One region of the Dyella marensis genome, then DNA from elsewhere that is predicted to be linked to it. Evidence: predicted binding sites of a transcription regulator. Region 1 holds the regulator's gene; each other region holds the start of a gene.
The links. Region 1 encodes sigma-54, which starts transcription at its own class of promoters, with help from an activator protein. Its sites were predicted from a motif close to TGGCACGNGCNTTGC; they were not measured.
Positions count from the first base shown of each region.

Region 1 (10,334 bases):
GCAGGCGGCGCGCAGGATGGCGCGGATCTGCGTGGTGAACACCGCCGGATAGCGCAGCGACAGGCGCACGCCGCGCACGCCCAGCGCGGGGTTTTCTTCGCCGCGCAATGCCAGTCCAGCCGCGTCGGCCTTGTCCGCGCCCAGGTCCAGCGTGCGGATGGTCACCGGCAGGCCGCCCATGCCCAGCACCAGGTCGCGGTAGGCGATGAACTGCTCGTCCTCGGACGGCAGGCCCTTGTGGCGCAGGAACAGGAATTCGGTGCGGTACAGGCCCACGCCGTCGGCGCCGCGCGAACGCGCCATGGCGATGTCGGCGCTGGTCTCGGCATTGGCGAGCAGGCGGATGTCGGTGCCGTCGCGGGTGCGCGTGGGCGCATTCGCCAGCGAGGCCAGGCGGCGGCCTTCCTGCTGTGCCTCGCGCTGCCAGGCGCGGTAGCGGGCCAGGTCCTGCGCGGTGGGATGCACCACCGCTTCGCCGCGTTCGGCATCGAGCAGGATCAGGTCGTCGTCGTGGATGGTGGCGAGCGCGTCGCGCACGCCGACCAGCATGGGCAGGTCCAGGCTGCGCGCCAGGATGGCGCTGTGCGAATACGGGCTGCCGGAGCTGGCCACCACGCCGAGCAGGCCATTGCCGGCCAGTTGCGCCATGTCGGCCGGCGCGATGGTGTCGGCGATCAGGATCTCGCCCACGCGCGCGGCGAGCTTGCGCTCCTCGCGGCTGGTCTGGCGCTGCAGGGCGGAGATGACGCGGTTGATGACCTGGTCGACGTCTTCCTTGCGGCTGCGCAGGTAGGGGTCGTCCATCGCTTCGAACACCGCGGCGAGGCGGTCGCGCTGTTTCTTAAGCGCGGCGCCGGGGCGGTAGTGGCCGATGCGGACCAGGTCGTCCAGGCCGCGCAGCAGTTCCTGGTCGTCCAGCAGCAGGCTGTGCGCGTCGATGAATTCGTTGACTTCGCGCGCCAGCGCGCCGTGCAGCTTGCCGCGCAGTTCGCGCAGTTCCTGGCGGGCGGTGTCGAGCGCGCGGTGGAGTTTTTCCAGCTCGGCGTCGACTTCGTCCTCGGCCAGCGGACGCGTGTCGACCAGATAGCGGCTCGGCTGCACCAGCCGCGCGCGGCCCAGGGCCATGCCGCGGGAGGCGTTGGAGCCGGGCAGCACGTGCCTCATGCGGCGGCTCCATGGCGGCGGACCGGCAACGAAGCGTGCGGCGCGCCTTGCGGCGTGCGGCGGTTCAAGCTTCGTGTCCTCTGCGCCATGGGCAACTCCACATCAGGCTCCTTCGTCGAACTTCCGGTCGAACAGGTCCACCACCGCGTCCAGCGCCTGCTCTTCGTCCGCGCCTTCGGCGCGCACGGTGAGCGGGGTGCCGATGCCGGCGGCCAGCATCATCACGCCCATGATGCTTTGCGCATTGACCTCGCGGCCCTTGCTGATCAGCCACACGGTGGATTTGAAACCCTGCACGAGCTGCACCAGCTTGGCCGATGCGCGGGCGTGCAGCCCCAGTTTGTTGGATACGACAATCTCTTTTTCAAGCATGGTCGATGAAGATTCCTCCGCGGCCGCCGCTGGCAGCCACTTCCGCCAGTTCGTCCAGCGGCTTTTCGGCATAGTTGAGAACGCGCAGCAGCATCGGCAGGTTCAGGCCCGAGACGCAGCGCAGGTGGACGCCGAGCTTGCCCAGCGACAGGCCGATATTGCACGGCGTGGCGCCGTACAGGTCGGCCAGCACCAGCACGCCGTCGCCGGTGTCCAGCTCGCGCGCATGCCTGGCGGTGAGGGTGCGCATCACGTCCGGATCGGCCGAGGGCGGCACTTCCACGGCCTCCACCTGCAACGGCAGCTTGGGCAGCACGTGGTGGGCGGCGGAGATCAGCGCATGGCCGACCGCCTCGTGGGTCATCAGCAGCACGCCGACGCTCATGGCCGGACTCCTGCGCTAAGTAAGGATTGGGCCTTCATCACTCGAGCTCGCGATGGAAGGTGAGGGCGCCTTCGTGCCGCGCCCGGTAGTGGGCGGCAAGCCGCTCCACCAGGTAGACCGAACGATGCCGCCCGCCGGTGCAGCCGATCGCCACGGTGACGTAGCTGCGGTCGTCCGAGGCGAAGCGCGGCAGCCAGGCGTCGAGCCAGCGCACGGTGTCGTCGAAGTATTCCTCCACCAGCGGCTGCGCTTCCAGGTATTCGCGCACCGGCGCGTCCTTGCCGGACAGCGGCCGCAGGCGCGGTTCCCAGTGCGGATTGGGCAGGCAGCGCGCGTCGAACACGAAGTCGGCGTCCAGCGGCAGGCCGCGGCGGTAGGCGAAGGAGGTGAACATCAGGGTCAGGCCGTCGGTGGCCTGGGCGTAGTCGGTGGCGATCAGGCGGCGCAGCTGGTGCACGTTCAATTCGCTGGAATCGATCACCTTCTCGGCGATGGCGATCAGCGGACGCAGCAGCTTGCGTTCCTCCGCGATGGCGTCGGACAGCGACAGGCCCAGCACCGAGAGCGGATGGCGCCGGCGCGTTTCGGAATAGCGCTTGATCAGCACTTCGTCGCGGCAGTCGATGAAGACCAGGTGCACCTGTACGCCCGCCGCCGCCAGCTCGGACAGCACGGTGGGCATGCGCAGGAAATCCTCGCCGCGGTTGCGCACGTCCACACCCACCGCGATGTTCTGGCGGCGCCCGGCCACCGCGCCGTGGCTCACTGCGGCCACCAGCTCGGGCAGCAGGGCGGTGGGCAAGTTGTCGACGCAGTAGAACTCCAGGTCTTCCAGCGCGCGCAGTGCGACGGTCTTGCCGCCGCCGGACATGCCGGTGAGCACGATCAGGTGGATCGCGTCGGGCTGGTGGATGTCGGAAGTCAGGAAAGCATTGCTCATGCGTGTCACCACGGGGGCAGGCGGCGCATCTGGTGGGCCTGCCGGTCGATGAAGGTCTGGGCGGGATCGATGCCCTTGCTTTTCAGCATATGGTTGCGCACCGCCGCTTCCACCAGCACCGCGAGGTTGCGGCCGGGCGCGACGGGAATGGTGATCATCGGCACCGCCACCTCGAAGATGTCGCGGTGGCCGACGTCGCCGGTGAGGCGGGTGAGGCCGTCGGTGTCCTCGCCTTCGCGCATGGGCTTCAAGTGCACCACCAGGCGCAGGTACTTGGACGGCTTCACCGCGGTGTGGCCGAACATCTCGCGCACGTTGAGCACGCCCAGGCCGCGCACTTCCAGGAGATCCTGCAGCAGCTCGGGGCAGGTGCCGTCGATCACGTCCGGCGCGATCAGGGTGAATTCGGTGGCGTCGTCGGCGACCAGGCGGTGGCCGCGGCTGATCAGTTCCAGCGCCAGCTCGCTCTTGCCGGAGCCGGATTCGCCGGTGATCAGCACGCCGATGGAGAACACCTCCAGGAACACGCCGTGCAGGGTGACCTTCGGCGCCAGCATGCGCGCCAGGTGGTACTGCATCCAGGTGAGCAGCTCGTGGCCGCGCTTGGAGCTGATCCACAGCGGGGTGTTGGTTTCCTCGGCCACCTCGCGCAGGTCGGGGGGAATGGCCTGGTCCTTGGTGACGATCATCGCCACCGGCTGGTAGGCGGCGATCTTGTTGATCGCTTCCCAGCGCTGGCGCGAATCCAGGGCGTCGAGGAAATTCAGCTCCTCGGTGCCGATGATCTGGATCTTGTTCGGATAGATGACGTTGAGATAGCCGATCAGCGAAGGACGCCGCGACGCGGTCACGCCGCGCTCGAGCACCCGCGATTCGCCGCGCATGCCGGCCACCCAGCGCAGGGCCATGCGCTCGTGCACGCCATCGTAGAGTTGTCGGGCGGTAAGCCGGTCCAAACCGAATCCTTTGCACCGCGTGATGCCCGGCAGGGGCCGGTGGCGATGGCGCACATTGTGCCAGTTCGGACGGTTTGGTGCGCCGCAAGACGGCACGGGCTGGGGCCGGGCTTGGGAGCGGCCCGCCCCGGCGGGCGGGGCGGGCCGGCGAGGTTCAGCCGTACTGGCGTTCCTCGCGCACTTCGCGCTGGTGCTTGTCGCACACCTTGTCGCGGTGCTTGCGCAACTGCGCCACCAGCTTGTCGAACATGTTGTCGATGGAGACGTACATGTCCGATTCGGTGGCTTCCGCGTGGAGCGGTGCGGCGCCGGGGACTTTGAGCGTGCCTTCGCAGCGTTGCTGCAGCTTGTCGACGGAGAGGACGACGCTCAATTCGAGGAGTCTGCTTTCGAGGCGGGTAAGTCGCTCACAGTGGCCGTTCACGCGTTCGCGAAGGGCCTGGGTGATCTCGATCTTCTGGCCGCTGAGCTGGACTTGCATGGTGCGCCTCCTCTGGTACTGCCGCATGACGCGGCGTGGGTCGATGCGCCGGTGCCGGATGGTCGCCGACACATCACAGTCATCTCTTGGTATGGGGACGCTTTCCATCCCGCCAAGTTCCCGTCCAGGCGCACTTGCGCGCCGGTCAACCTGCCCGCTGGCGCTCGCTGGAGCTGGGAATTCGCATGGCCTCCCGATATTTGGCGACCGTACGGCGCGCCACCTGGATGCCCTTGCGGTGCAGTTCCTCGGCGATGGCCTGGTCGGACAGGGGTTTGCGCGGGTCTTCCGCGTCGATCAGCTTGCGCAGCATGGCCTGGATGGCGGTGGCGGACGCGCTGCCGCCGTCTTCCGTGGACACGCCGCTGGAAAAGAAGTGCTTCAGCTCGAAGGTGCCCCGCGGCGTATGGATGTACTTGCGGGTGGTGACGCGGGAAATGGTGGACTCGTGCATGCCCACTTCCTCGGCCACCTCGCGCAGCACCAGCGGATGCATGGCCTCGGGGCCGTAGTCGAGGAAGGCGCTCTGCCGGCGTACGATGGCCTCGGCCACCTTGAGCAGGGTCTCGGCGCGCGATTCCAGGCTCTTGATCAGCCAGCGGGCCTCCTGCAGCTGGCCGCGCATCCAGCTGGCGTCTTCGCCGCGGGCCTGCGCGATGAGGTTGCAGTAATGCTGGTTCAGGCCCAGCCGCGGCTGGCAGTCGGGATTGAGGCTGACGCGCCAGCGGCCGCTGTCCTTGCGCGCGTAGACGTCGGGCGCGACGTATTCCACCGGGGTGACGTCGAGCGCGGCGCCGGGGCGCGGGTCCAGGCTGCGGATCAGCATGGCCGCGGCGTGGGTTTCCTCGTCGCTGGCGCGCAGTCGGCGCGACAGGCGGGCGATGTCGTTGCGCGCCAACAGCTCAAGCTCGCTGTCGACGATGCGCAGCGCCAGCTCGCGCTGAGGCAGGTCCGGATCGAACTGCTCCAGCTGCACGCGCAGGCAGTCGCGCAGGTCCAGGCTGGCCACGCCGGTGGGATCGAAGCGCTGCACCTGGCGGCGCACGGCGTCGACTTCCTCGACGGTGGCCTTGAGGTCGGCCGGCACCGCGGCGGTGACCGATTCCAGCGTCTCGCCCAGATAACCGTCCGCATTGAGCGCATCGATGATGATCGCGGCGATGGTGCGCTCGCGCAGGCTCATGTGGGTGAGATTGAGCTGCCACAGCAGGTGTTCCTGCAGGGTCTCCGGCGCGGCGTTCTGCGGTTCGAAGTGGTCCTCGTCGCCGCCGCTGCTGCGGCTGCCGCCGGCGGAGGAGAAGTCGATGGGTTCTTCGGCGTTGCCGCCGGATTCGCTCCAGTCGGCCGGCTCGTCGCCGCTGTCGCCGTCGTTGGCGGAGGTGGCGGCCTCGGTGGGAGCGTCGAAGGTGGCGGCCTCGCCATCGCCTTCGCTGTCGCCCTCGTTGGCGGCGTCCTCGGAGAACTCCAGCAGCGGGTTGCTCTCGGCGATCTGGCGCAGCTCGGCCTCCAGCTCCAGCTGCGACAGCTGCAGAAGGCGGATCGCCTGCTGCAATTGCGGCGTCAGGGTGAGCTGTTGATTGAGGCGAAACTGCAGTCCGGGTTTCATGCCACTGTTTTGAATGAGCCCAAAGGCTTGGATGAGCTTCGGGTCATCCTAACCCCTAGGGGGAGGAGCGGCCATAGGTTCCCGCCGATCCTCGCGTAGGCCGAATGGCTGAATGTGACGGCGCGCGCACCGCGGCCATCAGGAAAGCCTTACAGCCTGAATTCGCGGCCCAGATAGACCTCGCGTACTTTCTCGTCGGCCAGGATGTGCGCCGGCGTGCCGCGCGACAGCACTTCGCCGTCGTTGAGGATGTAGGCGCGGTCGCAGATGCCCAGCGTCTCACGTACGTTGTGATCGGTGATCAGCACGCCGATGCCGCGCTCCTTCAAGTGCCGCACGATGCGCTGGATCTCGCCCACCGAAATCGGGTCGACGCCGGCGAAGGGTTCGTCCAGCAGCATGTAGCGCGGCTCGGCGGCCAGCGCGCGGGCGATCTCCACGCGGCGGCGCTCGCCGCCGGAGAGGCTGATGCCGCGCTGGTCGGCGATGTGCGCGATCTTCAGCTCGTCGAGCAGGCTTTCCAGCTCGGTGGCGCGCTGCTTGGCGCCGAGGTTCTCGCGCAGCTCCAGCACGGCCATGATGTTGTCGGCCACGGTGAGGCGGCGGAACACCGACGGTTCCTGCGGCAGGTAGCCGATGCCCAGCTTGGCGCGCGCATGCATCGGCAGGCCGGTGATGTCGTACTTGTCGAGCTTGATGGTGCCGGCGTCGGCCTCGATCAGGCCCACCACCATGTAGAAGCAGGTGGTCTTGCCGGCGCCGTTGGGACCGAGCAAGCCCACCACCTCGCCTTCGCGGATGGAAAAAGCGAAGTCGCGCACCACCTGGCGCGCGCGGAAGCGTTTCTGCAGGCCTTCGGCGGACAGCATCGATTACTTACCCGCGGCCGAAGCCGCCGTGGCCGGCTTGGGGGCCGAACTGGCCGGTGCCGGCGCGGCCGGCTTGGCGGCGGGCGCCGCGGCGGCCGGCTTGGGCTTGGGCAGGAAGGTGCCGTGGACCAGGCCGTCGCCGCCGGACTCGCCGGTGATCAGGCTGGTGTCGGTGTTGTAGGTGATCTTGTCGCCGTGGAATTCACCGCGGCCCTGCTGGGTCACCTTGGCGTTGCCGGTGAGCACGGCGATGCCGTTGATGTTGTCGTAGTCGAGCTGGGCGGCGTCCCCCTGCATCAGGTTGTTGTTCTCGTCCAGCTGCTGGATGTGCGCCTGGCTGCCGGTGACCACCACGCGCGAGATCTGGGTGTCCTTGTCCAGGTAGACCTTGGCCTCGGCGCCGGTGATCAGCAGGGTGCCCTGGGTCAGCTTCACGTTGCCGGTAAGCGTGGTGATGCTGTTGGGCGCGTTGTAGGCGTTGGTCGACTTGGCGGTGAAATTCATCGGCTGGCTGCGGTCGTCCTTCTTGGCCAGCGCAAGGGCCGGCAGCAGGGCGAGGGTGGCCAGCGCGAACAGGAGGCGGCTACGCATGAGGTCAGGACTTCCGTTTGCGCGGCGGGAACGAGCCGTGGCTGTCATCGAGCAGCTCCAGGTGATTGTCAGTGAGGTTGGCACGCATGCCGACGCCGCTCATTCTACTGTCGCCTTGCGTCAACTGTGCCGGCTCGGCCGTTTCCATGCGGTTCTCCTTGGGCCAGGCGGTGACCTCGGAGGTATGCAGCTCGGCCTGCGGCGTGTCGCCGTAGGCGGGACGGTGCATGTAGACCGGCCCCTGCAGCTTGAGCAGGGTGCCGCTCTTGTCCACCCAGCCGTAGCGGGATTCGCCCTTCCAGTCCGGCACGCCGGGCTGCTTGGCCGGGAGCTCGAACTTGGGCGAGTCGAGGTAGAGCGAGTCGTCGCCTTCGCGGCGGTCCAGGCGCGGGCCGGTGACGCGGAAGGTCGGGTGGCCGTCCTCGCCGTACACATAGCCCTTGAAGTCGGCCAGGGTGTAGCCGGAACGCGGCGGGCCGATGAAGTCGTTGGGCTTGGGCGCCGGCCCCAGCCACCACAGCAGCAGCTGGCTGAGCACGGCGGCGCCGCCGACCAGGACGATCGCGACCGTCAGCCGACGGTCGCGCAGGTAATCGCGAAGACTCACTGCCAGCGCCCCCGTTCCTGCTCGGCCTTGCCCTGGGCGAGCAGGATCAGGTCGCACACTTCGCGCGCGGCGCCCATGCCGCCGGTCTTGGCCGTACGCCAGTGCGCCTGCTCGGCCACCCAGGGGTGGGCATTGGCCACGGCCACGGCCAGGCCGGCCTGGCGCATCGGCGGCAGGTCGGGCAGGTCGTCGCCGACGAAGGCGGCCTGCTCGGCCTCCAGGCCCAGCGCGGCCAGCAGTTCGCGGAAGCAGGCGAGCTTGTCGCGCTGGCCCTGGTAGACGTGGGCGATGTTCAGTTCCTCGGCGCGCAGCGCGACCGGGTGGCTGATGCGCGCGGTGATCAGGGCCACCTGCACGCCGTACGCCTGCAGCAGCTTCAGGCCCAGGCCGTCATGCACGTGGAAGACCTTGGTCTCGCGCCCGTCCTCGCCGTACCACAGGCGGCCGTCGGTGAGGGTGCCATCCACGTCGAAGACCGCGAGCCGGATCCTGGCGGCGCGGGCGAGCAGTTCGGCGGGCAGATGGTCGAGGTAATGGGCCACGGGGAAGTCTGGTCAGGGGCTCGGGGGAGGGCCGGGTCAACGGCCCGGCCGGCAGAACGCATGGGGCGGCGAAGCGTTGTCCGGCGGCGCGGCTGCCCGCGCCAGCCAGGCATCACACCACGCGCGCGCGGAGCAGATCATGAATGTTCAGCGCGCCGACCACCCGCTGCGCCTCGTCCACCACCAGCAGGGCGTGAATCTGATGCTTTTCCATCATCTGCGCGGCTTCGATCGCCAGCTTGTCGGCGCCGATGGTCTTGGGGCCGCGGGTCATCAGCTCGGCCACGGTGGCGCCGCGCAGGTCGACGTCCTCGTCGTCCAGGGCGCGGCGCAGGTCGCCGTCGGTGAATACGCCGAGCAGGCGCTGTTCGGCGTCGACCACGGCGGTCATGCCCAGGTGCTTGCGGGTCATTTCCATCAGCGCGGCGGTGAGCGAGGCGTCCGGCGCCACCCTCGGAATGCCCTCGCCGGTGTGCATGACGTCGCCGATGTGCAGCAGCAGGCGGCGCCCCAGGCTGCCGGCCGGATGCGAGCGGGCGAAGTCCTCGGAGGTGAAGCCGCGCGCCTCCAGCAGGGCGATGGCCAGGGCGTCGCCCATCACCAGCGCCGCGGTGGTGCTGGCGGTCGGGGCCAGGCCCAGCGGGCAGGCTTCGGCCGAGATGCTCGCGTCCAGGTGCACGTCGGCCTGGTCGGCCAGGGAGGAGCGCTCGTTGCCGGTGATGGCGATCAGCGGAATGCCCTGGCGCTTGAGCACCGGCAGGATGAACAGCACCTCGTCGGTCTCGCCCGAATTGGACAGCGCCAGCACGATGTCCTGCGGCAGGATCATGCCCAGGTCGCCATGGCTGGCCTCGCCCGGATGCACGAAGAACGCCGGCGTGCCGGTGGAAGCGAGGGTGGCGGCGATCTTGCGGCCGACGTGGCCGGACTTGCCCATGCCGGTGACCACCACGCGCCCGGCGCAGCCCAGGATCATGCGGCAGGCCTCCACGAAGGAGGGGCCGATGCGCGGTTCCAGCGCGCGGATCGAAGCCGCCTCGGTGGCGATCACCGTGCGGGCGCTGCGCACCAGGGTATCGGCGTCGAGCAGGGCGGGCTTGGCGGGCGGGGCGACGTGGGCGTTCATGCGTTCTCGGGTGGCGGGCCGTGCGGCGGTGGTGCCGGTGACGGCGGGCGACGGTCAGCCAAGGCTTCCCGTGTGATTCAAAGGCTTGGCTGGGACGAAACCGGGCCGAAGGGCCGCGCATCGTTTCTGTGACAGCGGATTTCCATTACCATGGCATATTCGCATTTTATCGTCACGGTCGGCGCCGATGTGGTCCTGATGAGGGATTCCGCAAGCCCAGGCGCCGGTGACCCACGACTGGATTCCCGATGGACGCTGCCACCATACAGGCAATGATCGAACAAGGCCTGCCCGGTGCGCAGGCGCAGGTTTCCGGCGACGACGGCGTGCATTTCGAGGCGGAAGTGGTGGCGGCGCAGTTTGCCGGCAAGCTCCCCCTGGCGCGCCATCGCCTGGTCTACGGCACGCTGGGCGAGCTGATGGGCGGTGCGATCCACGCCCTGGCGCTGAAGACCCTGACCCCCGAGGAAGCCGCGGCGCGCCGCTGACGGCCGTCGCCCGGTTCCAAGAACACCCCCAAGGACAAGAATGGCCAAGATCCTGATCAGCGGCGGCGTGCCGCTCAATGGCGAGGTCGGTATTTCCGGCGCCAAGAACGCGGTGCTGCCGATCCTCGCCTCCTGCCTGCTCGCCGACGAGCCGGTGACCATCAGCAACGTGCCGCACCTGCACGACGTCACCACCTTCATCGAGCT
Region 1 is NZ_CP064029.1:3,973,627-3,983,960, reverse strand. Features, by position in the region: gene ptsP (phosphoenolpyruvate--protein phosphotransferase) at 1-1,164, opposite strand, end outside; gene ISN75_RS17480 (HPr family phosphocarrier protein) at 1,267-1,536, opposite strand; gene ISN75_RS17475 (PTS sugar transporter subunit IIA) at 1,529-1,921, opposite strand; gene rapZ (RNase adapter RapZ) at 1,959-2,861, opposite strand; gene hprK (HPr(Ser) kinase/phosphatase) at 2,867-3,817, opposite strand; gene hpf (ribosome hibernation-promoting factor, HPF/YfiA family) at 3,972-4,298, opposite strand; gene ISN75_RS17455 (RNA polymerase factor sigma-54) at 4,444-5,904, opposite strand; gene lptB (LPS export ABC transporter ATP-binding protein) at 6,054-6,773, opposite strand; gene lptA (lipopolysaccharide transport periplasmic protein LptA) at 6,777-7,364, opposite strand; gene lptC (LPS export ABC transporter periplasmic protein LptC) at 7,369-7,971, opposite strand; gene ISN75_RS17435 (HAD family hydrolase) at 7,968-8,513, opposite strand; gene ISN75_RS17430 (KpsF/GutQ family sugar-phosphate isomerase) at 8,626-9,639, opposite strand; gene ISN75_RS17425 (BolA family protein) at 9,888-10,127, shown strand; gene murA (UDP-N-acetylglucosamine 1-carboxyvinyltransferase) at 10,168-10,334, shown strand, end outside.

Region 2 (10,334 bases), 1.2 Mb from region 1:
CGTGCTCGCGGCGGTCGTCGGTGCCCTTGAGATAGGTGTCGCTGGCTTCCTTGGAGAGATCGGCGAACAGCCTGGTGTGCGCGCCGATCTGCTCGTCCGCGGCGACGCCGCCGGCGCGCGTGTTCCAGCTGCCCACAGTGAGGTAGGGCGTGATGCCGGGCACGTCGCTCGGGTCGCGCGAACGCAGGCCCACCGTGCCGCCGAACGTCGCATTGCCGATGGTGGAGCCGCCGCCGGGGCCGCGGTCGATCTCGGCCTGGCCCAGCACGTGGTTATTGAAGTAGGCCGAGGTGGTGTGGTGCAGGTCGCTGGCGTCGCCGAACGGAATGCCGTCGAAGGTGATGTTGAACTGGCCGTCCTGGAAGCCGCGGATGCTGATGCCTTCGTTCTTGCCCAGGCCCGGGCCTTCCGGCGAGGTGACGGTGACGCTGGGCGCGTACTTGATGATGTCGTCGAAGTTGGAGTTGAAGCGCAGGCCGTCGCGGATAAAGCGCTCGTCGATCACCGAGGTCGGCTGCACGGCATCCAGCGGCGCGGCGCTCGGCGCCAGCGTATCCACCGCGTTGGCGTGCACGCTGATCGGCGCCAGTTCGCGCGTGGCGTTGTCAGTGTCCACCGGCGGCAGGCCGCGCGACGCCGTCGCGTCCGCGGCCGGTGCGTTTCCCGCGCGCGCGGCCGGCACGATGGTCACCGTGGTGGGTGTGACGAAGCGGTAATCCAGGCCGGTGCCGGCCAGCAGCTGGCGCAGCTGCTCGCGCGGTTCGCCGGCGGCGGCACCGCGGCTTTTCACGCTTTCGGCGACGTCGGCCGCATACACCAGCTGCAAGCCGCTGCGGCTGGCGACCAGGTCCAGCGCCTGGGCCAGCGGCATCGGTGCGATCGCCGGCGCGGCGGTGTGATCCTGCGCATGCAGGGCAAGGGAGAGCGTGCCGCCGAGCAGCAGCGCGATATGGAGGGCGAGCGTCTTGCGCATGGAGCGAGCCTTGGGGCGAGAGGGAGAACAAAGGCGGCGAAGCGCACACGCATCGCCGCCGCATGATCTCTACGAGTGCCCCGCGCGCCCGTCGGGTACCGCCGATTCGATGAATTTTTTCTTACAGCTTGCGTGTAATGCGGATGTCATCCGCGCCGCGCTGCACACGTACGCCAGGCAGGGTGCCCAGGTAGGCCACGAAAGCTTCCGGGTCGCGCGCATGGAAACGGCCGCTGATGCGCGTGGCGGCCAGCGCCGCATCGTCGATATGCAGCGGCGTGCCGCCGTAGATCGCGAAACGCCGCGCCACTTCGGCCACGGTGCTGTGTTCGAAATGGATGTCCGCGGGCAGCCAGGCGGTGTGCTGCGCCAGGTCCGCGCGGCGCTCCAGCGCGGCCAGGCGGCCGCCTGCCACTTCCGCGTACTGGCCCGCGCGCAGGTCGGCCAGCGCTTCCGCTTGCGTGGCGGCGGGCTCGCCCGTCCAGATGCGGACCTCGCCGCTCACCACCGCGACGCTGGCGCCGTCCGCGCGGCGATGCGCGTCGAACACCGTGCCGACGTCCTCCAGCACCTGCTCGCCCACGCCCACGCGCAGCGGCCGCGCCGGGTCCCTGCCCACGTCGAACAGCGCGCCGCCGCGCAGCAGTTCGAAGCGGCGTTGCGCCTGGTCGTAGCGCACCGCCACCGCGCTGGCGCGGTCCAGCTGCAGCAGGGTGCCGTCGTCCAGCGCGACGTCGCGTACCTCGCCGGCGGAGGTATAGACGTCCATCGGCGCCGGTGCCTCGTGCAGGAAGGCCGCGCCGCCGATCAAGGCAACGGCCACGGCGGCGATGGCCTGCTGCCACCATGGCGTGCCGGCGCGGCGCACCGGTGCGGCGGAAGGCGCACGCGGCAGCAGCGGACGCAGCTGCACCACCGCACGCTCGGTGGCGGCGAGGTCGGCCAGCTCGGCGGTATCCAGGGCATCGAGCGCGGCGGCGGCGCCCAGGTCGCCGTGCAGGCGCGCCATGCCGATGTACTCGGATACATGCAGCGGCGACTGCCGCAGCCAGGCGAGGAAACGCGCGCGCTGCGCGGCATCCAGCCCTTCGCGCTGGTCCAGGTACCACTCGGCCGCCTGCTCGGCGGCGCGGCGCAGCAGGCGCGGGTCGATGGCGTCAGTCATAGCGCGCCATCCCGACGCGGCACGCGGCCAGCGCCTTGACGATGTATTTCTTGACCATGTTCGAGGAGACGCCCAGGCGCTCGCCGATCTCGCGGTAGCCCAGTTCGTCGCGGTAATGCATCACCAGCACCGCGCGGCAACGCGGGGTGAGGCGGGCGATCAGTTCGCCGAGCCGTCGGCGGCGCAGCTCGCGGTCCACGCCGGCGGCGGCCTCGCAGGGCGTGGCCAGGCGTTCCAGCACGTCTTCCAGCGCATCGCCGTTGACCGGCGCGCGCTGGCGCAGGGCGGCGTGCTCGCGCAGCAGGTTGGAGGCGATGGTGAACAGGTAGGCCTCGGGATTGCGGATGTCCTGCGCCCCGTGCCGGTCCGCGCGCAGCAGGCGCAGGTAGACCTCCTGCACCAGGTCCTGCGCATCCCAGGCATGCGCGGTGCGCCTGAGGAAATAGCGGTTGAGGGTGTCGCGCTGTTCCTCGAACAGGCGCGACAGCCCGGCGGCGGGGTCGGTCACGGGCGCTCGCGGCGCGGAGTGTGGACGCGGGACGCTAGTGCGTGGGAGTGACGATTGTGTGACGACGCGCAAGGCCGAACTCTTCTCCCCGCTGGGGAGAAGATGCCGGCAGGCAGATGAGGGGCCCGGGGCTCGCCAAAACGTGGCGACGGGGCGGGGCTCGCTTACTACTGTCCCTCCTTCATCGCTCCGCCCGCCCCCTCACCCCGGCCCTCTCCCCGAAGGGGAGAGGGGGTGGCTGCGCGGGCCCGGAGGGTCACGTGCCCGAATGAGGGATGACGGGCTAGGATGGCGGGCGTTGTTCGCGGGCGATGGATGAAGCGCATTGTTGGTGCAAAATCGCGATTGATTTAGCGCCTTAAAGGTGCAAAGCGACCATCGCCATTCACGCAATCCTTACGCAAGTAACTGATCCGGCTTGGCTCCTTCCGCTGGCATGGAGCTTGCCAAAGAGCAAGTTGTTTCCACGTCCCCATCTATTCGAGGTTCGTCATGTCCGCCCAGAAAGTGCTCGACCTGATCCAGGAACACGACGTCGAGTTCGTCGACCTGCGTTTCGCCGACATGCTCGGCAAGCATCACCACGTCACGTTCCCGGCGCACACCATCGACGAGTCGACCTTCGAGGACGGCAAGATGTTCGACGGTTCCTCGATCGCCGGCTGGAAGGGCATCAACGAGTCGGACATGATCCTGCTGCCCGACCCGGACACCGCTTACCTCGACCCGTTCAGCGGCCACACCCAGCTGGTCCTGCACTGCGACGTGCTGGAGCCCAGCACCATGCAGGCCTACGGCCGCGACCCGCGCTCGATCGCCAAGCGCGGCGAGGCGTTCCTGAAGTCCACCGGCATCGCCGACACCGCCTTCTTCGGTCCGGAGCCGGAATTCTTCATCTTCGATTCCGTGCGCTGGCAGAACGACATGGGCCGCGTGTTCTACGAAATCGGCTCCGAAGAAGCCGCCTGGTCGTCGCGCTACAAGTACGAGGACAACAACACCGGCCACCGTCCGGGCGTGAAGGGCGGCTACTTCCCGGTCAGCCCGGTGGATTCGCTCGGCGACCTGCGCGCCGACATGTGCAAGGTGCTGGAGTCGCTGGGCCAGGTGGTGGAAGTGCACCACCATGAAGTGGCCAATGCCGGCCAGTGCGAGATCGGCGTGAAGTTCAACACGCTGGTGCAGAAGGCCGACGAACTGATGACCATGAAGTACGTCATCAAGAACGTGGCGCACCAGAACGGCAAGACCGCCACCTTCATGCCCAAGCCGATCGTCGGCGACAACGGCAGCGGCATGCACGTGCACCAGTCGCTGGCGAAGGACGGCAAGAACCTGTTCGCCGGCGACCTGTACGGCGGCCTGAGCCAGACGGCGCTGTGGTACATCGGCGGCATCTTCAAGCACGCCAAGGCGATCAACGCCTTCGCCAACTCCACCACCAACAGCTACAAGCGCCTGGTGCCGGGCTTCGAAGCGCCGGTGATGCTGGCGTACTCCGCGCGCAACCGCTCGGCGAGCTGCCGCATCCCGTACGTGTCCAACCCGAAGGGCCGCCGCATCGAAGTGCGCTTCCCCGACCCGATGAACTCCGGCTACCTGGTGTTCACCGCGCTGATGATGGCCGGCCTCGACGGCATCATCAACAAGATCGACCCGGGCGCGCCGGCCGACAAGGACCTGTACGACCTGCCGCCGGAAGAAGAGAAGAACATCCCGCAGGTGTGCTCCAGCCTCGACCAGGCGCTGGACGCGCTGGACAAGGACCGCGACTTCCTCAAGGCCGGTGGCGTGTTCACCGACGACTTCATCGACGCCTACATCGCGCTGAAGATGCAGGAAGTCACCCGCTACCGCGCCAGCACGCATCCGCTGGAGTTCCAGATGTACTACGCGCTCTGACCGGCGCAGAAATCTTTGCAGGCATGGAACGGGCGCTTCGGCGCCCGTTCTGTTTTCAGGACGCGGCGGTTGCCGTGGCGCGGAAGCGCATGACCACAATCGCCACCGCGCCGAACAGCACCACCGCGCTGCCCGCGAACACGCCGCGCGCACCGCCCGCGTCGAAGATCACGCCGCCGATCGCCGCGCCCAGGCTGATCGCCAGCTGCACCGCCGCCACGATCAGGCCGCCACCGCTTTCGGCCTGGTCCGGCACCGTGCGCGTGATCCAGGTGGACCACGCCACCGGCACGCCGCCGAAGGCCATGCCCCACAGCGCGATCAGCGCGGCGTGCGCCGCCGGCACGCGGCCCAGCGTGACCAGGCCGATGGCGATCAGGCCCATCAGCAGCGGCATGCCCAGCAGCATCGCGCGCAGGTTGCGTTCCAGCACCAGGCCGGCCAGCGAAGTGCCGACGAAGTTGGCGATGCCGAAGCCGAGCAGGATCGCGGACAAGCCGCCCACGCCGACGCCGGTGACGGTTTCCACAAACGGGCGCAGATAGGTGAAGAACGCGAAGTGGCCGGTGAACACCAGGGTGCAGGCGAGCATGCCGCGGCTCATGCCGGGGCGCTGCAGCACCTCGACCAGGGTGCGCAGGCGCGTGGTACCGGTGGGCGCCATCCGCGGCAGCGTCACCAGCTGCCACACCAGCGCGAGCAAGCCCAGCAGCACGGCCAGCAGGAACACGTTGCGCCAGCCGATCAGCGCGCCGAAGTAACTGCCCATCGGCGCCGCCGCGATGGTGGCCAGCGACACGCCGCTGAACATCAGCGACAGCGCGCGCGGCACCAGGTGCTCGGGCACCAGGCGCATGGCGGTGGCCGCCGACATGGTCCAGAAGCCGCCGATGGCGATGCCCAGCAGCACGCGGCCGGCCAGCACCGCGGCGAGGTTGGGCGCGTAGGCCACCAGCAGGTTGGAAACGATCAGCAGCACCGAGAACGACACCAGCACCCAGCGCCGGTCGATGTTCCGCGTGGCGGCCGAAATCAGCAGGCTGGTGATCATCGCCACCACCGCGGTGGCGGTTACCGCCTGGCCGGCCACGCCTTCGGTAATGCCCAGGCTGGCGGCCATCGGCGTCAGCAGGCTGGCCGGCAGGAATTCCGCCGTGACCAGGCCGAACACGCCCAGGGTGAGTGAGAACACCGCGCCCCAGGCGGGCTGTTCGCGCGTCTCGCCGCGGGTGGTCAACTGTATGCCTCCGTCCATCGTGCGTTCCGTTCTCGGGTATGGGGGAGGCACAGCGTAGGAAAGTACAGCCGGACGGTCTATGATGAAGAATCTTCCGATCTTGATCGATCGTCCGGATCGCCATGGACATCCAGCCTTCAACCATTCCTCACGACCTGGCCAGCGAACTGCTGCTGGGCATGCGCCTGGTCGGCGTGCAGTACCGCCGTATCGAGGTGTCGCCGCCGTTCGGGCTGGCCTTCGGCGAGGAGCCGGAGCGGGCGCAGTTCCATTTCGTGGCGCGCGGGCCGGTGTTCCTGCGCAGCCCCGGCGGCGTCATCCATCGGCTGGATACCAGCGCCGCGGTGCTGCTGCCGCGCGGCGGCGCGCACCAGTTGCTGTCGAGCGCGCAGCCGGAACAGCCGTGCAGGGACATCGCCACCCTCAGCGCCACCGAGCTGTGCCCGACCGTGCGTGGCTGCGCCGACGCCGGCGTCTGCCAGGGCGAGCGCACCCTGGTCTTCAGCGGCTGCATGGAATTCGATCTCGGCGGCATGCAATCGCTGGTCGCTGCGATGCCCGAGGTGATGCTGGTCGGCACCTTGCTGGACAGCAATCCGGAACTGCGCGCGATGCTCGACGCGATGGAGCGCGAATCGCTGGCGCCGCGCGCGGGTTCGGCCGGCATCCTGGCGCGGCTGGCCGACGTGGTATCGGCTTTTATCGTGCGCGGCTGGGTGGAGTGCGGCTGCGGCGACGCCAGCGGCTGGGTGGAAGCGCTGCGCGATCCGCGCCTGGGCAAGGTGCTGGTGGCGCTGCACCGCGACCCGGGCCGCCAGTGGACGGTGGCGGAACTGGCCGCGCAGATGGACAGCTCGCGCTCGGTGTTCGCCGAACGCTTTCTCGCCGTCACCGGCATGACCCCGCTGCGCTATCTCACCGAACTGCGCATGCGCCTTGCCGCGCAGTGGCTGGCGCGCGACCGCGAGCCGATCGAGAGCGTGGCCTACAAGCTGGGCTATGGTTCGCTGGCCGCCTTCAGCCGCGCCTTCAAGCGCGTGGTGGGCCGGCCGCCCGGCGCGCTGCGCGCGCATGCGCCGGGGGAATCCAGGAACGCCAAGGAGCCGACCGCATGACACGCACCGCCATCGCCATACGCCACGTGGCTTTCGAGGACCTTGGCCTGCTGGTGCCGATGCTGGCAGAGCGCGGCTATGCGGTGCGTTATCTGGAGGCGGGCGTCGATGCGATCGACGCCGGCGTGCTGGACGCGGCCGATCTGGTGGTGGTGCTGGGCGGGCCGATCGGTGTGTATGAAGTCGACCGCTATCCCTTTCTTGCCGGTGAGCGTGCGGCGATCGCCTCGCGGCTGGCCTTGCGTAAACCGACGCTTGGCATCTGCCTCGGCGCGCAGCTGATCGCGCAGGCGCTGGATGCGGAGGTGGTATCCACGGGAAAGGTGGAGATCGGTTTCGGTCCGCTCACGTTGACCGACGAAGGCCGCGCTTCCGTGCTCAAGGAGATCGGCACGGTGCCCGTGCTGCATTGGCACGGCGATCAGTTCGCGATCCCGGCCGGCGCGCAGCGCCTGGCGCAGACGCCGGGTTTTCCCCACCAGGCCTTCGCCATCGACCGGCACGTGCTCGGCCTGCAGTTCCATCTGGAAGTGGAAGCCACGCAGTTGGAGCGCTGGCTGATCGGGCATGCGCATGAGCTGGCCGCGCATCGGATCGATCCGAATTCGTTGCGTCGCGATGCAGCGACGCACGGCGCTGAACTCACCCATGCAGCACGCGGCATCTTCGCCGCCTGGCTCGACGGCCTGTGATGATTTCCGCCAATGTCTTGATGATTTTCCCCAGGGCAGCGGCAAGCTCGACGGACAACTAAGCGCCCGGCGTGCATACTCCGGCTCCTCGGCCATCGCACCGCGGCGATGCCATTGCGGAGGACTGAAGGATGAAACGCAAAGCCGGCAACGCACTGCGCTGCGCCATCGTGTTGGGACTGGCCGGCTGGATGGGCCTTGCCACGGCGCAGCAGGCGCCCGCCGCGCATCCATGGAGCGATGCGAAACTCTCGCCGGACCAGCGCGCCGACCTGCTGCTGAAGCAGCTCACGCAGGACGACAAGTTCCAGCTCATCCGCAGCTATTTCGCCGGCCCGCGCAAGCCGGAAGACAAACCGGCGCCGCCGGGCTACATCGGCTCCGCTGGCTATATCCCTGCGATCGAACGCTTAGGTATTCCCGCGATCCAGGAAAGCGATGCGGGCCTGGGCGTAGCCAGCTCCGAGCGCATGCGGCCCGGCGACTACGCCACGCCGCTGCCTGCCGGCCCCGTCACCGCCGCCACCTGGGATCCGAAAGCCGCCTTCCGCGGCGGCGCCATGATCGGCGGCGAAGCGCATGCCAAGGGCTTCAACGTGCTGCTGGCCGGCGGCACCAACCTGATGCGCGAGCCGCGCAACGGCCGCAACTTCGAATACGCCGGCGAAGACCCGCTGCTGGCCGGCACCATCGTCGGCGAAGCGATCCGCGGCATCGAAAGCCAGCACGTGGTGTCCACCATCAAGCACTTTGCCTTGAACGACCAAGAGACCGGGCGCACCACGGTGGACGTGCGCATCGGCGAGCAGGCCATGCGCGAATCCGACCTGCTGGCTTTCGAACTGGCGATCGAGCGCGGCAAGCCCGGTTCGGTGATGTGCTCGTACAACAAGCTCAATGGCGACTGGGCCTGCGAGAACGACTATCTGCTCAACCAGGTGCTGAAGCGCGACTGGAAGTATCCCGGCTTCGTGATGTCCGACTGGGGTGGCGTGCACAGCGCGGCGAAGGCGGTGAATGCGGGGCTGGATCAGGAATCGGCCGCCGAGATCTTCGACAAGCAGATCTACTTCGACGCACCGCTGCGCGACGCGCTGGCGAAGGGCGAGGTAAAGCAATCGCGCATCGACGATATGACGCGGCGCATCCTGCGCAGCTTCTTCGCGGCGGGCGTGTTCGAGCATCCGGCGAAGAAGGCCCCGATCGACGAGAAGGCCAACCTTGCCGTGGCGCGCGAGACGCTGGAGGCGGGCGCGGTGCTGCTGCGCAACCAGAACGGCTTGCTGCCGCTCGATGCCGCCAAGCTGGCATCGGTGGCGGTGATCGGCGCGCACGCCGACAAGGGCGTGCTGGCCGGCGGCGGTTCGTCGCTGGTGACGGCCAAGGGCGGCAATGCGGTGCCGGGTTTGAAGCCGACCGATTGGCCAGGCCCCGTGACGTACCACCCGTATGCGCCGCTGAAGGCGCTGCAGTCGATGGCGCCGCAGGCGAAGGTGCAGTTTGCTGGCGGTGAGGACGTTGCCGCCGCAGCGGCGCTGGCGGCGAAGTCGCAGGTGGCCGTGGTGTTCGTGCAGAAATGGGCGGGCGAAGATTTCGACGCGCGCGACCTGTCGCTGCCCGATGGCCAGGACGCCCTGGTCGCCGCGGTTGCCAAAGCCAACCCGCGCACCATCGTGGTGCTGGAGAACGGCAGCCCCGTCGCCATGCCGTGGCTGGAGCAGGCCGGCGCGGTGCTGGAGGTGTGGTATCCCGGCGGCGACGCGGGCAACGGCATTGCCAACATCCTCTCCGGCAAGGTCAATCCCTCCGGCCGCCTGCCGCTGAGCTGGCCACGCGATGTATCGCAGCTGCCCCGTCCGGAGCTGCCGGGTGCAGGCGGCGGTACGCCGCCGGAGAGCGTGGATTACGCGATCGAAGGTGCGAACGTCGGTTATCGCTGGTACCAGTCGAAGAACATCCAGCCGCTGTTCCCGTTCGGCTATGGGCTGTCGTACACCACGTTCGAACATGGTGGGCTGAAGGTGGATGCGAAGGATGGCAAGGTCACTGCCACGGTAACGGTACGCAACAGCGGCAAGCGTGCGGGTGCCGATGTGGCCCAGGTCTATGTGCAGGTGCCGGGGGCGAAGGTGCGGCGGCTTGCGGGGTTTGCCAAGGTGTTTCTGAAGCCGGGGGAGCAGCGGGTGTTGAGTATTCCGCTGGAGCGGAAGCTGCTGGCGGATTTCGATACGGTGAAGCATGGGTGGGTGGTGCGTGGGGGGGAGTATGTTGTGAGTGAGGGGCGGTCCTCCGCGGATTTGGGCGCACCGGTCGCGACCCAGCTCGCGGGCGATGGCACCAAATAACCAGCGACATGCGGACTGCCTGAATACGCCATGGGCATATTTATCCCGGAGATAACGCCTTTCGACCGCCGGAAGGCGTACCCGCACGAGGCTGCGCGGAAAATTTGAACCCCTCCATTCGGGACTCTTGACCGAATCAGCGCCGCGCTCGCCAAACCGAAATAAATTTCGTTGCGAAGCTTCTTGCGGTCTGCTACTAAATTGTCGCTGCCTCGTCACTCCCGTGAAGCGGCAAAGGGGAAAGGTCATCGCGTCACTCCGTCGTGCCTGAAAAGGTGCGCGATAGACCGTTGCGTCTTGTTGCAGCCATTGCGTCAAGGTGAAGGGGAAAGGGATGACGAGTCGCGATTGGCGAAAGCTGCGCCGCGTTCTGTTGGCTTTTGCTCTGGCTATTTGT
Region 2 is NZ_CP064029.1:5,175,341-5,185,674, forward strand. Features, by position in the region: gene ISN75_RS22695 (TonB-dependent receptor) at 1-973, opposite strand, end outside; gene ISN75_RS22700 (FecR family protein) at 1,095-2,138, opposite strand; gene ISN75_RS22705 (RNA polymerase sigma factor) at 2,131-2,646, opposite strand; gene glnA (type I glutamate--ammonia ligase) at 3,139-4,548, shown strand; gene ISN75_RS22715 (MFS transporter) at 4,604-5,803, opposite strand; gene ISN75_RS22720 (AraC family transcriptional regulator) at 5,908-6,900, shown strand; gene ISN75_RS22725 (glutamine amidotransferase) at 6,897-7,592, shown strand; gene ISN75_RS22730 (beta-glucosidase family protein) at 7,724-9,937, shown strand.
Region 2: a site for sigma-54 is predicted at 3,079-3,093, ahead of glnA (type I glutamate--ammonia ligase). Genes of this name have one in related genera too.

Region 3 (10,334 bases), 1.5 Mb from region 1:
GCTGCTTGCGTGTGGCTTCGGGCTGGGCGGACATGGCGTGGCATCGGCGAGCGAATGGCCGCCCATTGTAGCGGCCCTGCCCCGGCCCCGCCCTGCCTTCCGGCAACTCCACCGGCCCCGGCCCGGCGGAGTACACTCGGGTTTCGTCCTTTCGCCAGCCGCCAGCCGCCGCCCATGCAGGTCCAGGATCCCGCCGAGATTGCCCATCTGCTGGCCGAACTGCGCGTCGAGCACCGCGATCTGGATATCGCCATCGACGCCCTGGCCGCGGCCATGGGCCGCGACGAGCTGCAGCTGACGCGGATGAAGAAGCGGAAATTGCTGCTTAAGGATGCGATCGCTCGCTTGGAAAGCCGGTTGATTCCGGACCTGGATGCTTGATGCTGCGGATCGGGAAAGAGCTTTTAGGTCTTTTCCGATCTTGAGCTCACTGCTCCGCCCGGCCCCTCACCCCAGCCCTCTCCCCGGAGGGGAGAGGGGGTAGCGGTGGGGCTACTTGGAGGGCTGCTGCAGGCCCAGCACGTCCAGGCCCTGCTCGAACACGATATCCACCGGGATCTTCGCCCCGTCCAGCTTCTTCAGGTCGCCGGCCAGCTCGGCATCCACGTTGCCCATGCTGTCGGTGAGCTTCTTGGCGGTGTCGTAGTCGCCATCGCCCTGGATGGTCAGCAGCTTGGCGGACAGCGCGTTCATCGCCGCGGTCATCTTGTCGAAGTCCACGCGGTAGCGGCCCGTCGCCGGGTCGCGGCTGAAGGCGCCCTGCTGCTTGAAGAAGTTGAAGCGCACCATGTTCGCCTTCGCATGCGCGTCGCTGGCGCCGAAGCGCACCGAGCGCAGGATGCCGGCCAGGAAGGTGACGTAGTTGTCCATCAGCCTGGCTTTGTCCAGCTCGCCCTTCTCGGCCAGCTTGCTGACCATGTACAGGCCCAGGATGTCGGCCTTGCCTTCCTCGAAGCTCGAGGCCTGGTCCTTCAGCGCGGCGCGCACCAGGCCCTTGTCGGTCAAGGTGTTCTTGATGCCGAGGCCGTGCGCCACCTCGTGGAACATGGTGTTCTCGAAGAACGCATCGAAGGTGAGATGCGACTGCTGGTCGCCGGCGATCAGTTCCTTGGCGATCGGCAGCATGATCTTGTCGAACTTCGCCTGCATCACGTTTTCCAGCTGCAGGCGGCGCGTGCCCTTCTTCAGCTGCACTTCCTCGTCGTTGGGCAGGTTGATCGCGATGGTCTTGGCGCCGACGTTGGCGTCGCCGGCGTAGTACACGGCGAAGTAGGCGTTGAGGTCGGCGTCGGAGCCGGGCTTTTCGGCCTTGTATTTCGCCTCCACCGGCAGCTCGCGCTGCAGTTCCGGCAGGTATTTGACGAAGCGCGAGAGCTTCTCGCTCCAGGCCTGGTCCTTCACCAGCACATAGCTCTCGTAGCTGGCCTTGTAGCCGAACAGCTGGTCTTCGTAGGTTTCGATCGGGCCGATCACGATGTCGACCGGGTTCTTCTTCATCGCCATCCAGGCGAAGTCGCTCTTGCGGTATTCGTCGCTGAGCAGCGCGTCGGCGCGCAGCTTGAGGTAATGGGCGAAATCCTTGTCGGCGGAAAGCTCCGCCGCCTGGCGCAGCAGGCCGGCGGCTTTTTCGAGATCGGCCTTGTAGGCCTCATGGAACGGCACGGTCATCAGCTTGCCCTGCGCGTCGCGGCGCAGCAGGGTGTAGAGCGAGGCCTTGTCCTTCAGATCCGCCTTCTCGAACTCGTCCTTGCCCATGTCGGCCGGATAGAACTGCACGCCGGCGGGGCGCGGGCCGATGCCGGCGACGAAGGGCTGGTCGTCGTGCAGGCGGTCCCAGGGGCCATAGTTGATCTCGGCGTAGCGGCGGGTGTCCTCGTCCGGAATACGCTGCATCAGCGCTGCCTTGTCGCCCCAGGACTGCTGCCAGTACAGGCTGTTGGTGACGTCGGCCGCCTGCACCAGCAGGGCCAGCATCTGCTTCTGCTGGTCGTCGAAGCCGGAGAGATCCGCGCTCAGCTTCACCGTGGCGTAGTCGCCCATGCGCTGTTTCGCCAGGTCCGCATCGGTGGACGGCGGCGCCGGCTGGGCCGGGGCGGTGGCGGCCGGGGCGGGCTTGGGCTCCGCCGGAGCGGCGGCGTCCTGGTGGGACGAGCTGCAGCCGGCCAGGGCGGCGGCAAGGCTCACGGCGAGCAGGCGGTAACGCATGGGGGCTTCCTCGAGTCCGGGAAACCCCCATGGTACCCGCAGCTCAGGAGGAGATCGCCAGCCGCTCCGAGCGGTACAGCTGCATCGTCACCAGCAACAGCAGCAGCGCCGCGGCCAGGGTGCCCAGCACGCAGGTGGCCAGCTGCTGCATGTCGACCGCGTCGCCGCGCAGCAGGCGCATCACGCCCAGGTGCTGGCCCAGCACCGGCACCGCGTACATCCAGCTTTGCGGCTTGATCGGCATGAAGGTCAGCAGCAGGCTCGGCAGCGCCGGCACGAACATCAGCAGCGACACGTAGGTCTGCGCCTCGCGGTAGCTCTTGGCGAACGCCGCGACGAGCGACTGCAGCACCGCCAGCAGCAACAGCAGCGGCAGCATCAGCAGGAACACGTGCGAGCCGAAATGCACGCCCAGGTCCAACTCCATGCCCAGCTTCTCGGTCGGCACCAGCCGGCCGACCAGGGCGAACGCCACCAGGCTGATCACCAGGCTCACGCCGGAGAACGCGCAGATCGCCGCCAGCTTGCCGGTGAGGATCTTCCAGCGCGCCACCGGATTGGCGAACAGCGGCTCCAGCGACTGCCGCTCGCGCTCGCCCGCGGTGAGGTCGATCGCCAGGTACATGCCGCCCATGAACATGGTGATGATGAAGAAGTACGGCAGCATGCCGAACATCAGCACGCCGCGCGCCTGCGCCGTGGCCTGGTCGCGCCTGGCCACGGCGATCGGCCAGGCGGTGCCGGGCGACAGGCCGCGCGCCACCAGGCGCATCGCGCCCTGCTGGCGCGCATAGCCTTCCACCAGCTTGCTGACGCGCTCCACCGGCGTATTGGTGTCGCTGCGCGAGGAGTCGAACAGCACCTCCACCTGCACCGGCTCGCCCTTGCGCCACGCCGCGGGGTAATCCGGGCTGATGCGCACCACCACGTCGGCATCCTGCTTGCGCACCGCCTGCTCGGGATTGCCGATGCCCGGCTGCGGCACCACGCCGCCGGCCTTCAGCGCACCGACCAGGTTGGGCGCGTACTCGGCGCCGATCACCGGCACCTTCAGCGGCTGCTCGGCTTTCTCCAGCTCGCGGTTGAGCGAGGCCTTCACCAGCATCACGAAGATCAGCGGCCCCAGCAGCGGACCGGTCAGCAGCGCGCTGATCAGGGTGCGGCGGTCGCGCAGGTTCTCGCGCACTTCTTTCAGGAACACGGTAAGGAAGGCGTTGGCGCGTCGCGCCTTGTAGGCAACGGTGTTCATGCGGCGAGGCCCTCCTCGCTGCCGATGATCTTCACGAAGGCATCCTCCAGGTTCGCCGCGCCGGTCTGCTCGCGCAGCGCCTGCGGGGATTCGTCGGCCACCACGCGGCCGTGCGCGATCACCACGATGCGATCGCACAGCGCGGCCACCTCCTGCATGATGTGGCTGGAAAACAGCACGCAGCGGCCTTCCGCCTTCAGTTTCTGCATGAACTGGCGCAGCGCGCGGGTGGCCATCACGTCCAGGCCGTTGGTCGGCTCGTCCAGGATCACGTTGCGCGGGTCGTGGATCAGCGCGCGGGCGATCGCGGTCTTCACGCGCTGGCCCTGCGAGAAGCCCTCGGTGCGCCGGTCGGCGATCTCTTCCATCTCCAGCGCCTTGATCAGCGCCTCGCGGCGCGTGGCCAGTTCGTCCTCGGGCAGGCCTTGCAGGCGCGCGAAATAATCGATGTTCTCGCGCACGCTCAGGCGCTTGTACAGGCCGCGCGCGTCGGGCAGCACGCCGAGCTGGCGGCGCACCGCCAGCGGATCGGCGGCGGCGTCGATGCCGTCGACCAGGATCTGGCCGCGGTCCGGCTTCATCAGCGTGTACAGCATGCGCAGGGTGGTGGTCTTGCCGGCGCCGTTGGGGCCGAGCAGGCCGGTGATCTCGCCGTCGCGCGCGGTGAAGCCCACGCCGTCGACGGCTTTGACCGTGCCGAATGCCTTGTGCAGGTCTTTCACCTCGATCATGGCGCGGCTCCGTTGAAATCGATGAATTGCGGGGTGGCTTGCAGGCGCTCCAGGCACTTCGCGTCGAGCTTGGCCGGCGCCAGGTCTTCCACGAAATGCTTGAGCAGGTCCGGCGCGCAGCCGGCCGTCACCACGTTGTGGCCCTGTCCCTTGAGCACGAAGTGGCGGCCGTTGGCGAAGCCCTTCAGCACGGTGTCGCCATAGGCCGGCGGCGTCACCGGGTCGTACTCGCCGGAGAACAGCAGGGCGGGCTTGTCGCTCTTCACCGGCTGGTGGAAGTCGGCCGGGCGCGTGCCCTTGGGCCACACCGAACACACCGCCTGCAAGGTGTCGAGCACGCGGGTGCCGAGCATGGAGTGCGCGTCCTGCGGGCGCGGCGTGAACAGGTCGGCGTCTTCGCTGCAGATCACCGAGGACTGCATGCCGCCGTTCATGGTGTCCGACAGATCGCCCGACAGCAGCTTGGCCTGGCCCAGCAGCGGGCCGACATCGCCATGCGCGGCCGCGTCGATCGACACCGGCAGCAGCGCGGCGGTGATCGGGGAGTAAGCGAACATGCGCACCACGCTGGCCAGCGAGTACTCGCTCAGCACGCGCTGCACGCTCTGATAGTTCTGCGGATCGCGGAAGCTGACCTGGTGCGGATTGGCGCGCAGCGCATCGCGCAGCTGGTACAGCGTCTGGTAGGGGTCGCCGAAGCGCTCGTGGCAGGCCTTGTCTGCCGTGCAGCGCGCGAACTGCGCCTTGAGCGCGCTTTCCAGGTTCTGCGCGAAGTCTTCGCCCAGCACCAGTTCGTTCGGCACCACGCCGTCCAGCACCACCGCGCGCACCGCCTCCGGATGGCGCATCAGGTACTGCTGGGCCATGCGCGTGCCGTAGGAAACGCCGACCAGGTCGAAGCTCGGCGAACCCAGCGCGCGGCGCAGGTCGTCCAGATCCTGCGTGGCCACCGTGGTGGTGTAGTAGCGCGGATCGGCCTTGCCTTCGAGCTGCTTGAGGCAGGCCGCGGTTTCGGCGCGCAGCCTGGCGGGGTCGAAGGCGAGTTCTTCGTCGCTGCCCGGTTTCGCTTCGGCCGGCTTGCAGGTCAGCGGGTTGGAGCCGCCGGTGCCGCGCTGGTCCAGCAGCAGCACGTGGCGGTGCGCCAGCAGCGGCTGCAGCGCGGGCGCCACGCCGGGCCAGGTTTCGGTGGCCGCCTGGCCGGGGCCGCCGGCCAGCAGCACCACCATGTCGTCGGTGGCGACCTGGGCGCTGCTGCGGATCACGCCGAACTTCAGCTTGATCTTGCGGCTGTGCGGGTCGTCGCGGTTCTCCGGCACCTCGAACGGCGCGCACCAGGCGGCGGTGGTCATGCCGCTGTTGGGCTGGCCCAGCTCGCACGGCGTCAGCGTGAGCGAACCGAGCCGCCAGGTTTCCGGCCGGGCCGGCGCGACGGATGCCGCGGCGGCCGGCGTGCCGTCGTCCGCCGCGGCCGCGTCGTTGCCGCCGCCGCGCGCATGGAACTGGTTCCAGGCCAGCGCGCCCAACCCCAGCGCGACGGCGGCGATGCGCACCATGGTGCGTCCCTTGATGGCCATTGCTTGTGTTCCCCTCGCTCATGCGGCCGTGCGGCCGCTGTCATCCCCAATGCGTCAGTGCCCCGCCTCGCCGTCCGGCTGGAAGATCGCTTCGATCGGCTGCTCGAACAGCCGCGCGATCTTGAAAGCCAGCGGCAGGCTGGGGTCGTACTTGCCGGTTTCGACCGCGTTGACGGTCTGCCGCGACACGTCCAGCCGCGCGGCCAGGTCGGCCTGCGACCAGCCGCGCCCGGCGCGCAGTTCGCGTACCCGGTTCTCCATCGCGTCAGTCGCGGTAGCGGCGCTTGGCCCAGGCCAGGGTCGGGCCGTAGACCAGCATCAGCGCCGGAAACACCAGCAGCAGCACGGTGCCGTCCAGGCTGACCACCTTGGCCGCGGCCAGAAAGCCGACGGCCACGCTGAGCACCGCCACCACCCCCGCGGCCAGCGCCAGCGCCTGCAGGTGCAGGCGCTGCATGAATTCGTCGCTGGCGGTGACGTAGCGGAACAGCGAGACCGCCATCGCCGCCACCGGCAACGCCGGCGCCAGCGCGATCAGCGCCTTCAGCCAGGCCGTGCCGGTGGTCTTATGCAGCGGCCACACGAACAGCATCAGGGCGAAGTACACCGCCATGGCCGGCACGAACTCGGCGAGGTAGCGGCGGTCCTCGCGGCGCATTTCGCCGTCCGCTTCCGAACAGGCGGTGGCGCGCGACACGTAGGCGAGCAGCCAGGTCAACGCGACCAGCAGCACCAGGGTCAGCACGCGCGAGCCGGTGCCATGCAGGCGGGCCATCAGCCCGACGACCGCGAAATACCCCGCCATGATCAGCCCCAGCAGCAGGCGCCGGGCCCACGCCGGCCAAGCCGCCATGCGCCTGGTCAGACTTTCCATCGCCCCCTCCATACGCCTCGCTCCCCCGTCGATCAGGACGCCTGCCGTGTCAAGCAAGCTTGACAGCATGCTAGGCAGGGCCCAGCGCGATGTCAAGCACGCTTGACAGGAGCACTGTAAACCTGGGCGTTTGTACGATTTTTTGCGTACAGGCAAGGACTTGGCCCACGGAGGTCACTTTTTGACCCTCCATGTCCTCGACAAATTTTTGACGTTGCTTAATCGTTGGTAGGAAAATTCTGAGAGATTGTTCTCAGATTTAAGTGTCAACTAGATCACGTTTTTTGGCATGGCTTCTGCATAGGCCCATCGCCAACGAGGGAAGCGCCGGCAGCGCCCTCCCCTCGGAGAAAGACGCAGGGGGACGAGAGACCAAGCCCGCGTCCGGAGCGCAACCACTGCCGTACCCAACCAAAAACCCGTTAAGGACAAAGGCATACCATGAAGAACGTTCTCGCCACCGCCCTGATCGCCGCCCTGGGCTTTGCCGCCCTGGCCCCGAACCAGGCTTCGGCCGCCGACGGCACCATCAACATCACCGGCTCCGTCAACGCCTCCACCTGCAAGATCAACGGCGCCAACAGCCCGGCCACGGTCAACGTGACCCTGCCGACCGTGTCGACCACCTCGCTGAGCGCCGCCGGCACGACCGCTGGCCGCACCGCCTTCGCGCTGGCCCTGAGCAACTGCGGCTCGCTGACCAAGGCCCAGACCTTCTTCGAGCCGGGCCCGACCATCATGGCCGACGGCAACCTGAAGAACGGCGGCAGCGCCACCGGCGTCGAAGTGCAGCTGCTCAACAGCGACTTCAGCGCGATCAACCTGGCCGGCACGGCCTCGACCCAGAACTCGCAGCAGGTCGCCCTGACCAGCGGCGCCGGCAACCTGAACTACTACGCGCAGTACTTCGCGACCGCCGCCGCCGGCGCCGGCAACGTGACCACCTCCGTGCAGTTCACGATGCTTTACCAGTAAGTCCCGCCCGGCTAGGCGGTCAGTTGTAGAGGCAAGTCCGCGCCGGAACCCATGTGGCTCGACCCCATGCGGTTCCGGCGCCCACTCCGCCGCCACCGGCGGAGCATCTCAAGTTCGCAGCGAGGGAAATCCATGAGGAAGTTTGTCTGCGCCCTGGGCGCGGGCCTGCTGGCCCTGTGTCTCGGCGCTCCGGCCGCGCACGCCAATGTATTGATCGGCGGCACCCGCGTGGTCTTCCCCGCGAAGGATGGCGAAGTGACCGTGCGCCTGACCAACGACAACGACCACCCCGTGCTGGTCGAGTCGTGGATCGACCGCGGCGATGTGCATAGCACCCCCGAATCCGTCGATGTGCCCTTTCTGATCACGCCTCCGCTGTTCCGCATGGAGCAGAAGAAGGAGCAGAGCCTGCGCATCGTCTACACGCACGAGCAGCTGCCGGCCGACCGCGAGTCGCTGTTCTGGCTCAACGTGCTGGAAGTGCCGCCCAAGCCCACCGGCCCGCAGGCCGAGGGCCAGAACCTGCTGCAGCTGGCGCTGCGTTCGCGCCTGAAGCTGTTCTACCGCCCGGCCGGCCTGCAGGGCGATCCGCTGAAGGCGCCGTCGCAGCTGACCTGGAAGGTCGACGCCGACGGCAAGGCGCTGGTGGCGCACAACCCCACGCCGTTCCACGTCACCATTTCCGAGCTCAGCGTGAGCGTCGGCGGCAAGGCCGTCGCCGCGGAGCTGGGCATGGTCGCGCCGCTGTCGGACCTGCGCCTGCCGCTGCACGACGGCGCGCCGAAGCCTGCCGCCGGCAGCGTGGTGAAGTTCACCGCGATCAACGATTTCGGCGCCGCCGACAGCTACACGGGCGCCATCGCCCCGTGAGCTTCCTGCGCGCCAGCCACGGCAGCGACCGCAACGGCGGCCACTGTGGCCGGCGTGCGCTGCTGTGCCTGGCGATCGCCGGCGCGCTGGGCGGCTGGAGCCTGGGCGCGCTCGCCGCGGCGCCGGCGGCGGCGAACGGCGCGGCCGCTTCCGGCGCCGACGCCTCCGCGCCGGTGGAAGCGAGCTTCGACCGCAATCTGCTGTCGGGCGCCGGCCGCAACACCGGCGACCTCTCCCGCTTCGAGCGCGGCACCATCGTGGTGCCCGGCGTCTACCGCACCGACATCTTCCTCAACGGCGCCTGGGTGGCGCGCGGCGACGTGCGTTTCGCTTCGCCCAAGCCCGATGCCAACGCCATCCCGTGCCTGTCGAAGGAACTGTTCGACCGCCTCGGCCTGCCGCTGCAGAAGCTGTCCGCCGAACAGCAGGCGAAGCTCAACGACGCGCAGGGCTGCCTGGACATCGGCAGCCTGATCGACGCGGCCAGCATGAACTTCGACCAGCCGAACCTGCGCCTGGACGTGAGCGTGCCGCAGGCCTGGCTGGGCACCCGCGCGCGCGGCTACGTGAGTCCGGAAAACTGGGACCGCGGCGTCGACGCGGCGCTGCTCAACTACAGCTTCAACAGCTACCGCACGCGCAACGGCGGCGTCAGCCAGACGTCGTCCTTCCTCGGCCTCAACACCGGCATCAACCTCGGCGGCTGGCAGCTGCGCCACGATTCGACGCTGCTGATGCAGTCCGGCGCCGCCGGCGCACCGTCGCGCCGCCACTGGGAAAACATCGACACCTATCTGCGCCGCGACCTGCCGTCGCTGCGCGCGCAGATGACCATCGGCGATTCGTATACCGGCGGCGAGCTGTTCGACAGCGTCAGCATCCGCGGCGTGCAGATCGCCACCGACGACCGCATGCTGCCGGATTCGTTGCGCGGCTACGCGCCGACCGTGCGCGGCGTGGCCGAGTCCAACGCCAAGGTGACGGTGCGCCAGAACGGCATCGTGCTGTACGAAACCACGGTGTCGCCGGGTCCGTTCGTGATCTCGGATCTTTACTCCACCGGCTACGGCGGCGACCTCAATGTCACCGTCACCGAAGCCGACGGCCGCATCCGCAACTTCACCGTGCCCTACGCCTCGGTGCCGCAGCTGCTGCGCCCGGGCGTCACGCGCTTCTCGGTGGTGGCCGGCGAGCTGCACGACACCTCGATCCACGCCAAGCCGGCGATCGCGCAGGCCACCGTGCAGCACGGCTTCAGCAACCTGCTCACCGGCTACGCCGGCATCGTCGGCACCTCCGGCTACGGCGCGGTGCAGGTGGGCGGCGCGTTCAACACGCACTACGGCGCGATCGCGCTGGACGTCACCGCGGCGCGCACCGAGATCCCCGGCCAGTCCAGCCAGGACGGCCAGAGCGTGCGGCTGAGCTACAGCAAGATCATCCCGGAGAGCAACACGTCCTTCAGCGTGGCCACCTACCGCTATTCCACCAGCGGCTACCTGGGCCTGCGCGACGCGCTGCTGACCCGCGACATCGCGCGCGGCTACCGCTACGTCGACCCCACCACGCTCACCACCATCAACGGCGTGAGCACGCCCGACCTGCTCACGCCGGAGCAGCGCCAGGCGCTGCAGGGCGCGTCCAACAGCTTCACCAGCTTCACCCGCCAGCTCGACCGCCAGCGCAGCCGCTTCGACATCAACGTCAACCAGCGCCTGGGCCAGAGCGGCGGCACCGTCTACGTCACCGGCTCCGCGGTGGACTACTGGAGCCGCAGCGGCACCGACGTGCAGTTCCAGGTGGGCTACAACAACGCGTTCCGCCGCCTGAGCTACAACCTGTCGGCCACGCGCGTG
Region 3 is NZ_CP064029.1:186,274-196,607, reverse strand. Features, by position in the region: gene ttcA (tRNA 2-thiocytidine(32) synthetase TtcA) at 1-34, opposite strand, end outside; gene ISN75_RS00780 (YdcH family protein) at 175-381, shown strand; gene ISN75_RS00775 (dipeptidyl-peptidase 3 family protein) at 493-2,205, opposite strand; gene ISN75_RS00770 (ABC transporter permease) at 2,249-3,454, opposite strand; gene ISN75_RS00765 (ATP-binding cassette domain-containing protein) at 3,451-4,185, opposite strand; gene ISN75_RS00760 (alpha/beta hydrolase) at 4,182-5,759, opposite strand; gene ISN75_RS00755 (helix-turn-helix transcriptional regulator) at 5,814-6,020, opposite strand; gene ISN75_RS00750 (hypothetical protein) at 6,025-6,633, opposite strand; gene ISN75_RS00745 (fimbrial protein) at 7,075-7,608, shown strand; gene ISN75_RS00740 (fimbrial biogenesis chaperone) at 7,741-8,478, shown strand; gene ISN75_RS00735 (fimbria/pilus outer membrane usher protein) at 8,475-10,334, shown strand, end outside.
Region 3: a site for sigma-54 is predicted at 6,919-6,933, ahead of ISN75_RS00745 (fimbrial protein). Genes of this name have one in related genera too.